2 regions of the Paenibacillus sp. PvP094 genome follow, and region 2 is predicted to be linked to the other one. Evidence: riboswitches for the same ligand, from Rfam matches in the RefSeq annotation. Region 2 holds a riboswitch; the other holds the start of a gene.
What was found. Region 2 has a riboswitch for FMN ahead of ribD (bifunctional diaminohydroxyphosphoribosylaminopyrimidine deaminase/5-amino-6-(5-phosphoribosylamino)uracil reductase RibD). Riboswitches for the same ligand answer to the same signal wherever they lie in the genome.
Positions count from the first base shown of each region.

Region 1: linked by a shared signal. The riboswitch ahead of ABIC22_RS24765 (DMT family transporter) and the one ahead of ribD (bifunctional diaminohydroxyphosphoribosylaminopyrimidine deaminase/5-amino-6-(5-phosphoribosylamino)uracil reductase RibD) in region 2 are both predicted to bind FMN.

Region 1 covers NZ_JBEPOM010000001.1:5,447,425-5,453,044, forward strand. The annotation lists partial or broken gene ABIC22_RS24750 (amidohydrolase family protein) at 275-1,648, opposite strand; gene ABIC22_RS24755 (CGNR zinc finger domain-containing protein) at 1,823-2,395, opposite strand; gene ABIC22_RS24760 (DinB family protein) at 2,557-3,060, shown strand; FMN riboswitch at 3,143-3,293, shown strand; gene ABIC22_RS24765 (DMT family transporter) at 3,438-4,418, shown strand; gene ABIC22_RS24770 (amidase) at 4,560-5,620, shown strand, end outside.
Region 2 covers NZ_JBEPOM010000001.1:4,264,790-4,270,409, forward strand. The annotation lists gene ABIC22_RS19630 (spore germination protein) at 1-549, shown strand, start outside; gene lysA (diaminopimelate decarboxylase) at 657-1,988, shown strand; gene ABIC22_RS19640 (peptidylprolyl isomerase) at 2,204-2,635, shown strand; FMN riboswitch at 2,791-2,955, shown strand; gene ribD (bifunctional diaminohydroxyphosphoribosylaminopyrimidine deaminase/5-amino-6-(5-phosphoribosylamino)uracil reductase RibD) at 3,317-4,420, shown strand; gene ribE (riboflavin synthase) at 4,467-5,135, shown strand; gene ABIC22_RS19655 (bifunctional 3,4-dihydroxy-2-butanone-4-phosphate synthase/GTP cyclohydrolase II) at 5,175-5,620, shown strand, end outside.

The sequences.
Region 1 (5,620 bases), 1.2 Mb from region 2:
CATTTAGCGGCTCCTTTCAATACAATTTATTCTTGTGTCAGACAGGTGTCTCTCGACAAATGATTTGGCTATACGATTTATATCATCTTTACTCCCAGCTTAAATCTTGCCCATTGGTTTCAATCACCTTTTTATACCAGTAGAAACTGTTTTTGTTATTTGTCAACAACCCTTGCTTTAACACCGATTGGTTCTGTAAATACGACGAAATGGATTCAACAAAAATGAGCCGTGCTTAAGTAACGGCTCTTTTACTTTACTTCTGCCCGATCCTTTAAGAAAATACAATCCGATCCGCATCAGACATCCGATACTGTGTTAATAAATATTCCTTACTTTCCATCGCTTTGCTTCGAATGTCGTCCAGGTTCACATGCAGCAGCTTACCATTTTGCTTCACAAGTTTTCCTGCAACAAAGACCGTGTCCACATTGGATGGATTGGCGAATTGCACAACAGCACCGATTGGATCGTGAACGGGGAACAAATTCAGATCGGTTGTACGAATCATAATTAAATCCGCTTCTTTTCCCGGTGTGACTGAGCCTGTTTTTCGCTCCAGCCCTAAAGCCTGTGCACCAGCCGAAGTTGCAAACCGCAGTACCTGACTCGCTTGCAAACTCAGCTCTCCCGGCATTTCACCTTGCGCCAGCAATAACTCGTTCGTTCTGGAACGCTCAGCTTGCAACGCAAATTTCATCTGTGAAAACATGTCTCCACCTGTCGAAGTCACCACATCCACTCCAAGCGTTGGCGTGCCACCATGTTCCAGAAAATATCCTGTAGCAGGATAACCATGTCCCATCATCATCTCTACTTCAGGCGTAACTGACAAAGATGCTCCAGTGTCTGCCAGCATTTTGAATTCATCCATGCCCATCGTATTGCCGTGAACGACATTAATTCGCGGGGTAAGCAGCCCTGCCTCGTACATTCGGTTAATGGAACGATCTGCAGATCCCCAGCTGCCAAACCCGACATGCATCGAACAAATTGCGTCCAGTTCTTCTGCGAGCTGAATGTCCTGCACCGTTGTATCCCAGTGGCTAAACTCTGGGCCGCGAATAGCAAGTCCATACGTGACCAATTGGTCACTAGAGGAGAAATAACGCTCCTTCACCCCTCTGATATTCTCCGGGTATGAAAGGGTACTTTCTCGATTCCAATAGTCGGTTTCCCCTGGAACACCGTGAGCAAAGACAGCCCGGATCCCTGCATCCTGCAGCCCACGAATAAGTCCATCGGTATGATCAGGTGAATATGGCATACTCCAATCAAGTACCGTCGTCACACCCGCGTTAAGCGCTTCCAAAGAACCCAGAAGATTGGCAATGTAGCTGTCCTGTGGTCGAAGCTTGCTTCCCATGGCACCATAGTACAGATTTTACAGATACACGGGCAGCGACCAGTTCGTTCCAGCCGTTTTCACAAGAGATTCCCACATATGCCGGTGTGTATCCACGAGTCCAGGCATGACAATCATGTCTGATGCGTTGATCACCTCAACATCTGCATCTGACACCTCGATATTCGGTTGCACGGCTGCAATCAACGAATCCTGAATAAGTACATCTGCCCTATTAAACTGACCAATACGAGCATCCATCGATAATACACAACCGTTTTTCAATAGATAACCTGTCCCCATGAGACACCTCTCCAATCGTAATGGTTTGTAAAATGATCTGATCCGCATTGCTTGTCCTTACATATAATTTATGACTATATTTTCGCTAGTATATATATATTATATATCAGGTGTTAATATTTATCAAATCTGGACACCAAACTCCTATCTATAGTGATAACTAGTCTTACATCGTTAAACTTCATTCTTATCTCCGTTGGATTCCAGCTTACGTTTCGCTCGAAAACGTCTCACCTTCATTAGATTACCGCACATTTTATCATCGCAATATTTCTGTGTCCTACTGCGAGTATCGTCATAGAAGATCCAGCGGCAGTCCGGGTTGTCACAGCATCGAATTCTCTTTCCATCGCCCTCCACCAGTGTAGTTGCAAAGTCAGCAGCGACTTCTGCCATCACCTGAAACCAATGCGCATGGATGGGAACCAGCTTAACATCCAGTCTTTGATCCTCTGAAATTAGTTGTCTGATTACCCCACCACACCGCATAGAGTCATTTAACCATGCTTGATCCTTCTCCGTTAGGGGCGTTCCCGCTGACAAACGGATAGCCAGAAACTGTAACTCATCTCTAAAGCTTCTCATGGCGGATTCCTCTTCAGTCGATGCCGGAACTTGTGCTTCTAATTGCCAACGATTCAAGAAATCCTGCTGCCAGCCTGCTTTTCCCAGTCTGTCTTCAGATCGATCCCCGCCACGCCAATCATGATAGTCGCTATTTACAAAATCTGTCCATAATCTATCCATCTATACCTCCGGCATTGTAACTATCTAATTTTAAAAAAGATGGTTACTTTCTTTTGAATTGTGTTATATTAATTGTAACCATTTCAAACCATATTAGCTAGTTACAAGCATGAAGACGCAAGTCATGAGATGAGTTCCACAAGAGAGGAATGAACTTAAAGATGACGTCTGTTACAACTGCATTAGATGTGTTGGTTATTCAAAAAGAAGACACCTGGGATCAATGTAACTGGATCGTCCCATTGTCAAAGGCGATTGAAGGGCTGACCGCAGAGCAAGCAGGTTGGATCCCTCCTTCAGGAGGACTAAGCATATGGCAGCTGGTCAATCATATGTATTATTACAACGAGCGGATCTTAGAGCGTCTTCAAGGTCATGCTCCATCTGTACCCGCAGCCGAATCGAATGAAGCTACGTTTGGCAAACCGGGTGACCCCTTGGACCAAATTGGCTGGAGCCAACTAGTGGAGCGAACCACTAAGCTGGCAGAGCAGTTGCACGATAACCTGGTTACGTTACAGGTTTCCAGACTTGAAGAAGCCTATTTGGATTCCGAACAAAATTGGGCTCAAACGCTTGCCCGCTGGGTTCTTCACGACGCTTATCACGCGGGTCAGATTGTACTTCTTCGCAGGCAGCAAGGAAGCTGGAACATCATTTTCTAAAAAAATGCTTGAACTGCTAGCGCTTACAGGAATAAGATGAACTTATTAATGTTACAACTTGTACTATAACCTATAAATTGAATAGGATCTTCGGGGTAGGGTGCAATTCCCGACCGGCGGTGATGTTCCAATTGGAACCAGCCCGCGACTCGCTGTTGACTGCTTAGGACAACAGCGACTGACTTGGTGTGACTCCAAGGCCGACGGTACAGTCCGGATGAGAGAAGATCAACACATGACATACCGCCTATGGGAAGGTTTCTTTCCTGACGATATGTTCATGGATGAGCCCCCGTTTATTTGGTGTATGCCAAAACGGGGGCTTTTGTCGATTTTGCCAACTGAAGATTCCGTGTTCTGACGAAGGAGTCCTGAATATGGAAAAGACACAGCATGCATCAACCGTTTATCGCAAGGAACGAAGCAATACCGGATTTTGGCTCGTTGTTCTCGGTGCAGCCCTATGGGGCGTAGATCCATTGTTCCGCATCATTTTGCTGCAAACGATGACCTCTACTCAAATTGTACTGGTGGAACATATTATCGTGAGCTTAGTCGCTATACCTGTCTTATGGAAATTCCGCGCCGACCTGAAAAACCTTCGAGCCCGTCACTGGATCGCCGTTATCTTTATCTCATGGGGCGGCTCTGCACTGGCAACGGTATTATTCACGCTCGCACTGACACACAATGATCCGAATACCGTTTTGTTGCTGCAAAAAATGCAGCCCATCTTCGCGATTGTTTTAGCTAAGTTCTTACTGAAGGAAACACTGCCCCGCCGCTTCGGCTGGTTATTCGTTGTTGCTCTTATCGGAACTTATCTGCTTACATTTGGGTTTACGCTTCCGCTTGGAAACTGGAACAATTGGATTCATGCGGGCAGCCTGTTGTCACTTGGCGCTGCTGCCTTATGGGGCGGTTCTACGGTGATGGGCCGACTGATGCTGGGGCAAACCCGTTATGAGACGGTCACCTCCCTTCGTTTCGTCGTAGCTCTGCCCTTGCTGATCTTCATGACCTGGAACGAAGGTGCAGCGTGGACCTTGCCATCCGGTGCAGGAGAACAGGCAGCTGTTGCGCTCAACATTCTGGGGCAGGCGCTACTGCCAGGTTTACTGAGTCTATTGTTATACTATAAAGGTCTCTCGACCACCAAAGCTTCCGTAGCCACACTGGCTGAGCTGAGCTTCCCAATGGCGGGTGTGCTTGTGAACTGGATTGCATTCCGAACGCTCATCACATGGGAACAGCTGCTTGGATTCATTCTCATCTGGATTGCTTTGTTCGCTATATCCAAACAGCAGGAACGATCTACCACAGCTGCTGACGCAGCTCCTAAGCTTCGGACAGAGTAAGAAAGATCTTATTTATATCTTAAAGGCATTGCACATCCTTCTGGATCGGCAGTGCCTTTTGTCTTTTTATAATTCCAGTGGTACGATGACATATGGACAGGTATTTATACTATTTCATATTTTCGGAGAGGAACGATCGTCATGTCTTCATTTTCATATACGTCCTATGATGCCATAGGTCTGGCTGAACTGGTTCGCTCACGGGAAGTTTCCCCCGTTGAATTGCTGGAAGCGGCTTACGCTCGCCTAGAAGAAGTTAATCCGCTGCTTAATGCGGTCATTCGTACATATGAAACACGCGCACGCGAGGAAGCCGGCTATGTTCGTCCTGGGGAACAGCCTTTTGCAGGCGTTCCATTGCTCCTCAAAGACATCTCGCAATCGCTGGAGGGGGAAATTCTGACTTCCGGCTCCCGCCTTCTCAAGGATCATCGAGCTTTGCGCAATTCTAACTTTGTATCCAGACTTCGGGATGCAGGCTTCGTTATTATCGGACATACGAACACACCGGAATTTGGCCTCAAAAATATTACCGAGCCACGTCTTCATGGTCCGAGTCGCAATCCATGGAATACGAATCATTCACCCGGGGGTTCAAGCGGCGGTGCAGCTGCAGCTGTTGCTTCGGGTATCGTACCCATGGCCGGAGCCAGTGATGGTGGGGGATCGATCCGGATCCCCGCCTCCTTCAGTGGACTATTCGGACTAAAACCTACTCGGGGACGGACTCCTGTTGGACCAGGTGTAGGCCGTCAATGGCAAGGTGCATCCATCGACTTCGCGCTGTCCCGGACTGTGCGAGACAGTGCCGCCTTACTGGATACCCTGCAGGTCATTCAGCCTGAAGCCGCGTTTCATGCCCCGCTCTTTCCGGGCAGTTACTTGGCCGATATGAACTATCCGCACCAACGCAAACTAAAGATCGCTTATACCACGGACTCACCAGTAGGCACCCCTGTTAGTGATGATGCGAAGGAAGCAGTGTACAAGCTGGTTCGGTGGCTGGAGGAACAAGGTCATCACGTGGAGGAAAAATTGAGTCCGGTGAACGGTGTTCGGTTGATGGAGAATTATTATATGATGAACAGCGGTGAAATGGCGGCGATGATCGCCTCCATGGAGCATGCTATGGGCCGATCTTTGACTTCGGGCGATATGGAGATTGAATCCTGGGTGCTGGCTGAGGCAGGCAAAAAGGTATC
Region 2 (5,620 bases):
CTGGATTTTATTGGTCCTCAAGAGAATGTGAAGCTGCCCATCATTTTGCAGTTCCTGTTAATTGAGCTTGGGGTCGATTTGTTGCGAATGGCAGCGGTTCATACCCCGACACCTCTTGCATCGGCAATGGGCTTGATTGCAGCCATATTGGTCGGGGATATCGCTGTAAAAACGGGATATTTTGTCAATGAGGTCGTTCTGTACATGGCTATTGCTGCCATCGGTATGTTTGCGACACCAAGCTATGAGCTTGGGCTTGCGAATCGGCTGGTAAGGCTGTTTCTGCTGATCGCTGTTGCCATTTTTAAGGTGCCGGGGTTTGTGGTAGGTACAACACTGCTTGTTATAGCGCTGACTATACACCGGTCCTATAATTCCTCTTACTTATGGCCGTTTATACCTTTTAATGCAAAGGCTCTGGGGAACTTCCTGTTCCGTATGCCTTTGCTTGAAAGTAAGAAACGTCCATCATTCAACAAAACAAGAGATAACACCAAAATGTCCGACGATCCGGACGGTGAAAAGCGAAAAAGTAAAAAACACAAATGATCTGCCTAAAAATCCATTCTTCTCGCTGACGAATTTGATATACTGGTGTAAAATCATTGGAATAGAAGAAGCTGTTCCAGTATATAAAAAAGTGAGGAATGCTGATTATGTATTTACATGGTACAAGTAAAATAAATGCTCATGGCCATCTGGAAATTGGCGGAGTAGATGCAACGGACTTGAAAGAACAATTTGGAACACCACTGTATGTTGTGGACGAGCAATTGGTTCGCGATCGCTGCAGAGAATACATGGATGCATTCCGTGCTTCTGGACTTGGTTTCCAAGTTGCATATGCAAGCAAAGCGTTTTGCGTTATGGCGATGTGTGCTCTTGCTGCGGAAGAAGGGCTCTCACTGGATGTGGTTTCGGACGGTGAACTGTTTACAGCACTGCAAGCAGGATTCCCTGCTGAACGCATTCATTTCCACGGCAATAACAAAACATTGGAAGAGATCGAAATGGCACTTGATGCCGAGATCGGCTGCTTCGTTGTGGACAATTTCAATGAATTGCACTTGCTGCAGGCTGTAGCTGCGGAGAAAAATCGTCAAGTGAACATTCTGCTTCGTGTGACGCCTGGTGTTGAGGCGCATACGCATGAATATATTTCCACAGGTCAAACGGATTCGAAATTTGGATTCGATATCGGTAACGGAACGGCATTTGAAGCGATTGAGCTCGCTTCCAAACAGTCCAACTTGGTATTGCTGGGTGTGCACTCCCACATCGGTTCTCAGATTTTTGAGGTGGAAGGTTTCCAAATGGCGATTCAGCGTGTAGCTGAATTCGCTGCGAGTGTATATGAGCGTATTAACGTAGCGTTCAAAGTGGTTAACCTGGGCGGTGGATTCGGTATCCGCTATACAGAAGGGGATACTCCGCTTGAAGTGGCTCAGTATGTAAAAGCCATCACGGATGCTGTTAAAAATCACTTTGCCCAAATTGGATATGACGTTCCTGAAATCTGGGTAGAACCAGGCCGCAGTATTGTTGGTGAAGCAGGTACGACACTGTACACCGTTGGTACGAGCAAAGATATCCCTGGTGTGCGCAAATATGTTGCAGTTGATGGCGGGATGACGGACAACCCGCGTCCAGCACTGTATGAATCCAAATATGAAGCTGTACTCGCCAACCGCGCTAATGAGTCTGCTCAGGAGACCGTGTCGATTGCCGGCAAATGCTGCGAGAGCGGCGATATGTTGATCTGGGATCTGGACCTGCCTAAAGTTCAGAGCGGGGATCTGCTTGCCGTTGCCTGCACAGGTGCGTACAACTACTCCATGGCAAGCAACTATAACCGAATTCGCCGTCCGGCAGTCGTGTTTGTTAAAGACGGCCAAGGTGATGTTGTTGTACGTCGCGAAACGTACCAGGACATCATTCAGAATGACCTCGTGCCTGAGCGTATCGCTAAACAGCCTGTAACCCGTTAATGTTAAGAAATACGAAATAGTAAAAAAGACAAAAAGGAACATTCCTTTTTGTCTTTTTTTTTGCCTTTAGACCCAACATTTTCGAAAAAAATTGCGGTTTATTTTGCGGTTGGACTCATTTCGGTGTACACTAAGAAAAGTGCTATAAAGCTTGGCCCAGGGTCATGCAGGATGGCACCACTAACGATGGTCAATACGAAAGGAGTCATTTACATATGGCGAAACAAGCGAAAATCAAAATGGCAAACGGCGGAGAAGTTCTAATCGACCTGTTCGATCAAGAAGCTCCAAACACAGTGGCAAACTTTGAGAAACTGGCTAACTCCGGCTTCTACAACGGTCTTGTATTCCACCGCGTAATTCCAGGCTTTGTCGCACAAGGCGGATGCCCTAACGGAACGGGTGCAGGTGGCCCAGGATACACAATCAACTGTGAGATCAACCCGAACAAACATGAGCGCGGAACACTTGCAATGGCACATGCAGGCCGTAACACAGGTGGAAGCCAGTTCTACATCTGCTACCAGCCACAGCCGCATCTGGATGGACAACATACCGTATTTGGTAAAGTAACCAAAGGTATGGAGTTCGTAGATGCTTTTGAAGGTCGCGACAAAATGGAAACTGTTGAAGTCGTAGAAGTTTAATCGTTATCCTAATTGATAAAAATGGCCGTTTCGTTGATAAGACGAAGCGGTTTTTTTATATCCTTTTGCTTATTAAAAGTTAGTATGTGACAAAAAGGAACAAAAAACAATTGATTTTTCGGCGTTAAAGTGCTAACATCCAATTAATAACGAAAGCGATCCTTCAGGGCAGGGTGCAATTCCCTACCGGCGGTGATGCACCTGTGTGAGGATATTTATCCAGCACTGTTGCAAAGTCCGTGACCTGTCTGCCTGTGGCAGATGGCTGATCTGGTGCAATTCCAGAACCGACAGTATAGTCTGGATGGGAGAAGGAGAGGATGCAGCCCTAATTGGACTGCATTCCGCAGATGCGTTGCTGCACAGCATGAGACGAGGTTTTATTTCTGTGCAGGGAATGTCGGTTATCCGGCGGTTTCCATACATATGCCACATCATAGAAGCTCTTTACCTGTAATTGTGTTCTTTAGGTATGTGTTTGCTTTCACTTGCCTGAAATGGAATTATGGCGGAGTGCTGTTGGCAATCGTATCAACGACATCCTGCTGGTGACACATGTCTCTCATCATCCCTACCCGAACGATAGTTCGAGTGGGGATTTTTTATTTGGATATGGTATAACCGCCTCTCTGCTCGATGGGAGGCCTATAATCTAAGATTCTAACCGTGGGGTGACCGGACTTGGAAATGATCAATGATGAATTTTATATGGGGCTTGCGTTGGATATGGCAGAACGTGCACAAGGGCAAACGGGGATTAACCCTGTCGTCGGATGTGTTGTTGTAAAAGAAGGCCGGGTTGTAGGTCTGGGAAGTCATCTCAAGCGGGGTACGGGCCATGCGGAGGTACACGCATTGAATATGGCTGGCAGCGATGCTGAGGGCAGTACGGTCTATGTTACGTTGGAGCCTTGCAGCCATTATGGCAAGACGCCGCCATGCAGCGAACGTTTGATTCACGAGAAAGTGAAGCGTGTCGTGGTGTGTTGTGAGGATCCAAATCCGCAGGTATCCGGCAGAGGAATCAGTATGCTGCGTCAACAAGGCATTGAGGTTGAAGTTGGCGTTCTGCGTGAGCGCGGAAGACGTCTGAATGAAAAATTCATTAAGTACATTACCACCGGTTTGCCGTTTGTCACCTTAAAAACGGCATCCACGCTGGATGGTAAAATTGCAACCCGCAGTGGAGACAGCAAATGGATCTCCAACGAACCCGCACGGGAAATCGTACATGTACTTCGCCATCGTCATCAGGGCATCATGGTTGGTGTAGATACAGTTATTGCAGACAATCCGGAGCTGACCACCCGCCTCCAAGTGGAAGGGATCAGTCCTGTGCGAATTGTTGTCGATTCGAAGCTGCGTCTCCCGGTTGGAGCCAAGATGGTCAAGGATGGACTAGCACCGACATGGGTACTTACGACTGATGAGGCGAGCCCTGAGGCGGCCGAACGTCTGGAAGCCTACGGTGTAGAAATTATTCGCTGTGGTCCAGGACCACGTGTGGATTTGCTGAGTGCGCTTAGCAAGCTGGGAGAACGGGAAATCGGCTCCATCCTGCTTGAAGGCGGAGGCACATTGAATGGTGCCATGCTGGAAGCCAAATTGGTCGATCGGCTGTTGATGTTTATCGCTCCAAAGATTGTGGGCGGATACGACACACCGGGAAGCTTCCGATTTGAAGGGGTGGAGCGCATGAGTCAGGCCATTCAATTGAATCAGCTGGAAATTGAGCAAGTTGGAGATAATATCAGTATTGGCGGAATCCCTGTCTGGCCTGAATAACGGATCGAATGAGCAAGGCAAGATATAAGCATAAGGAGGCGGCAGCATGTTTACCGGTTTGGTGGAAGAGGTCGGTCAGATTCGGCGTATCGGTCGAAAAGGCGAAGCATTGGTCCTGAATATCGGAGCTTCCGCCATCATGGACGATCTGAAGATTGGTGACAGTGTATCTGTAAACGGAGTATGTCTTACGGCAACGACGCTGGAAAGCGGAGGATTTACCGCAGATGTCATGCCTGAAACCTACCGTCATACCAATCTGAGTCAGCTGCAATCAGGCAGTAAAGTGAACCTGGAACGGGCGATGCAGTCGGGTGGGCGTTTTGGTGGCCACATTGTACAAGGACACGTGGATGGTACGGGAGTCATTGGTGGGATCACACGTGATCAGAATGCGGTTGTTTTTGAGATCAAACCTGACGACCACGAACTGTTCAAATATTTGATTCCAAAGGGCTCGGTAACCCTCGATGGCATTAGTCTCACCGTGGTGAAGACAACAGAAGCCTCGTTTACCGTATCGATTATTCCCCATACCATTGGAGAAACGGTGCTTCAGGTGAAAAAACCGGGGGATACCATCAACATTGAATGTGACATTTTAGGGAAATATGTGGACCATCTGCTCCATTACGGCAAAGGGCATCCCGAAACGGGTGCTGGCAAACCGAAAAGCATCAGTGAAGAGTTTTTGGCCAACCATGGCTTTGCATAAGGAACATAACCATTACAAAGAGAGACTGGAGGGGAACTTATGTCAGATCAATCCATACTAGATCCCATAGAGGAAGCGATATACGATTTGATGCGCGGCAAACCCGTCATTGTTGTGGATGATGAGGATCGGGAGAATGAAGGGGACTTTATTGCGCTGGCAGAGAAGGCTACACCTGAAGTCATCAACTTCATGATTACCGAGGGCAGAGGCCTGGTCTGTGTTCCCATTACGCAGCAGCGTGCGGATGAGCTCAATCTGAAACCGATGGTTCAGCAAAATACGGACTTCCATGGAACGGCATTTACAGTTTCCGTGGATCACAAGGATACAACAACAGGCATATCTGCACATGAACGATCCATTACGGTGAAGGGTCTAATTGATCCGGAAGCCAAAAGCAGTGATTTTCGCAAGCCGGGGCATATGTTCCCGCTCATTGCCAAAGACGGAGGAGTGCTCCGCCGCGCCGGGCACACGGAAGC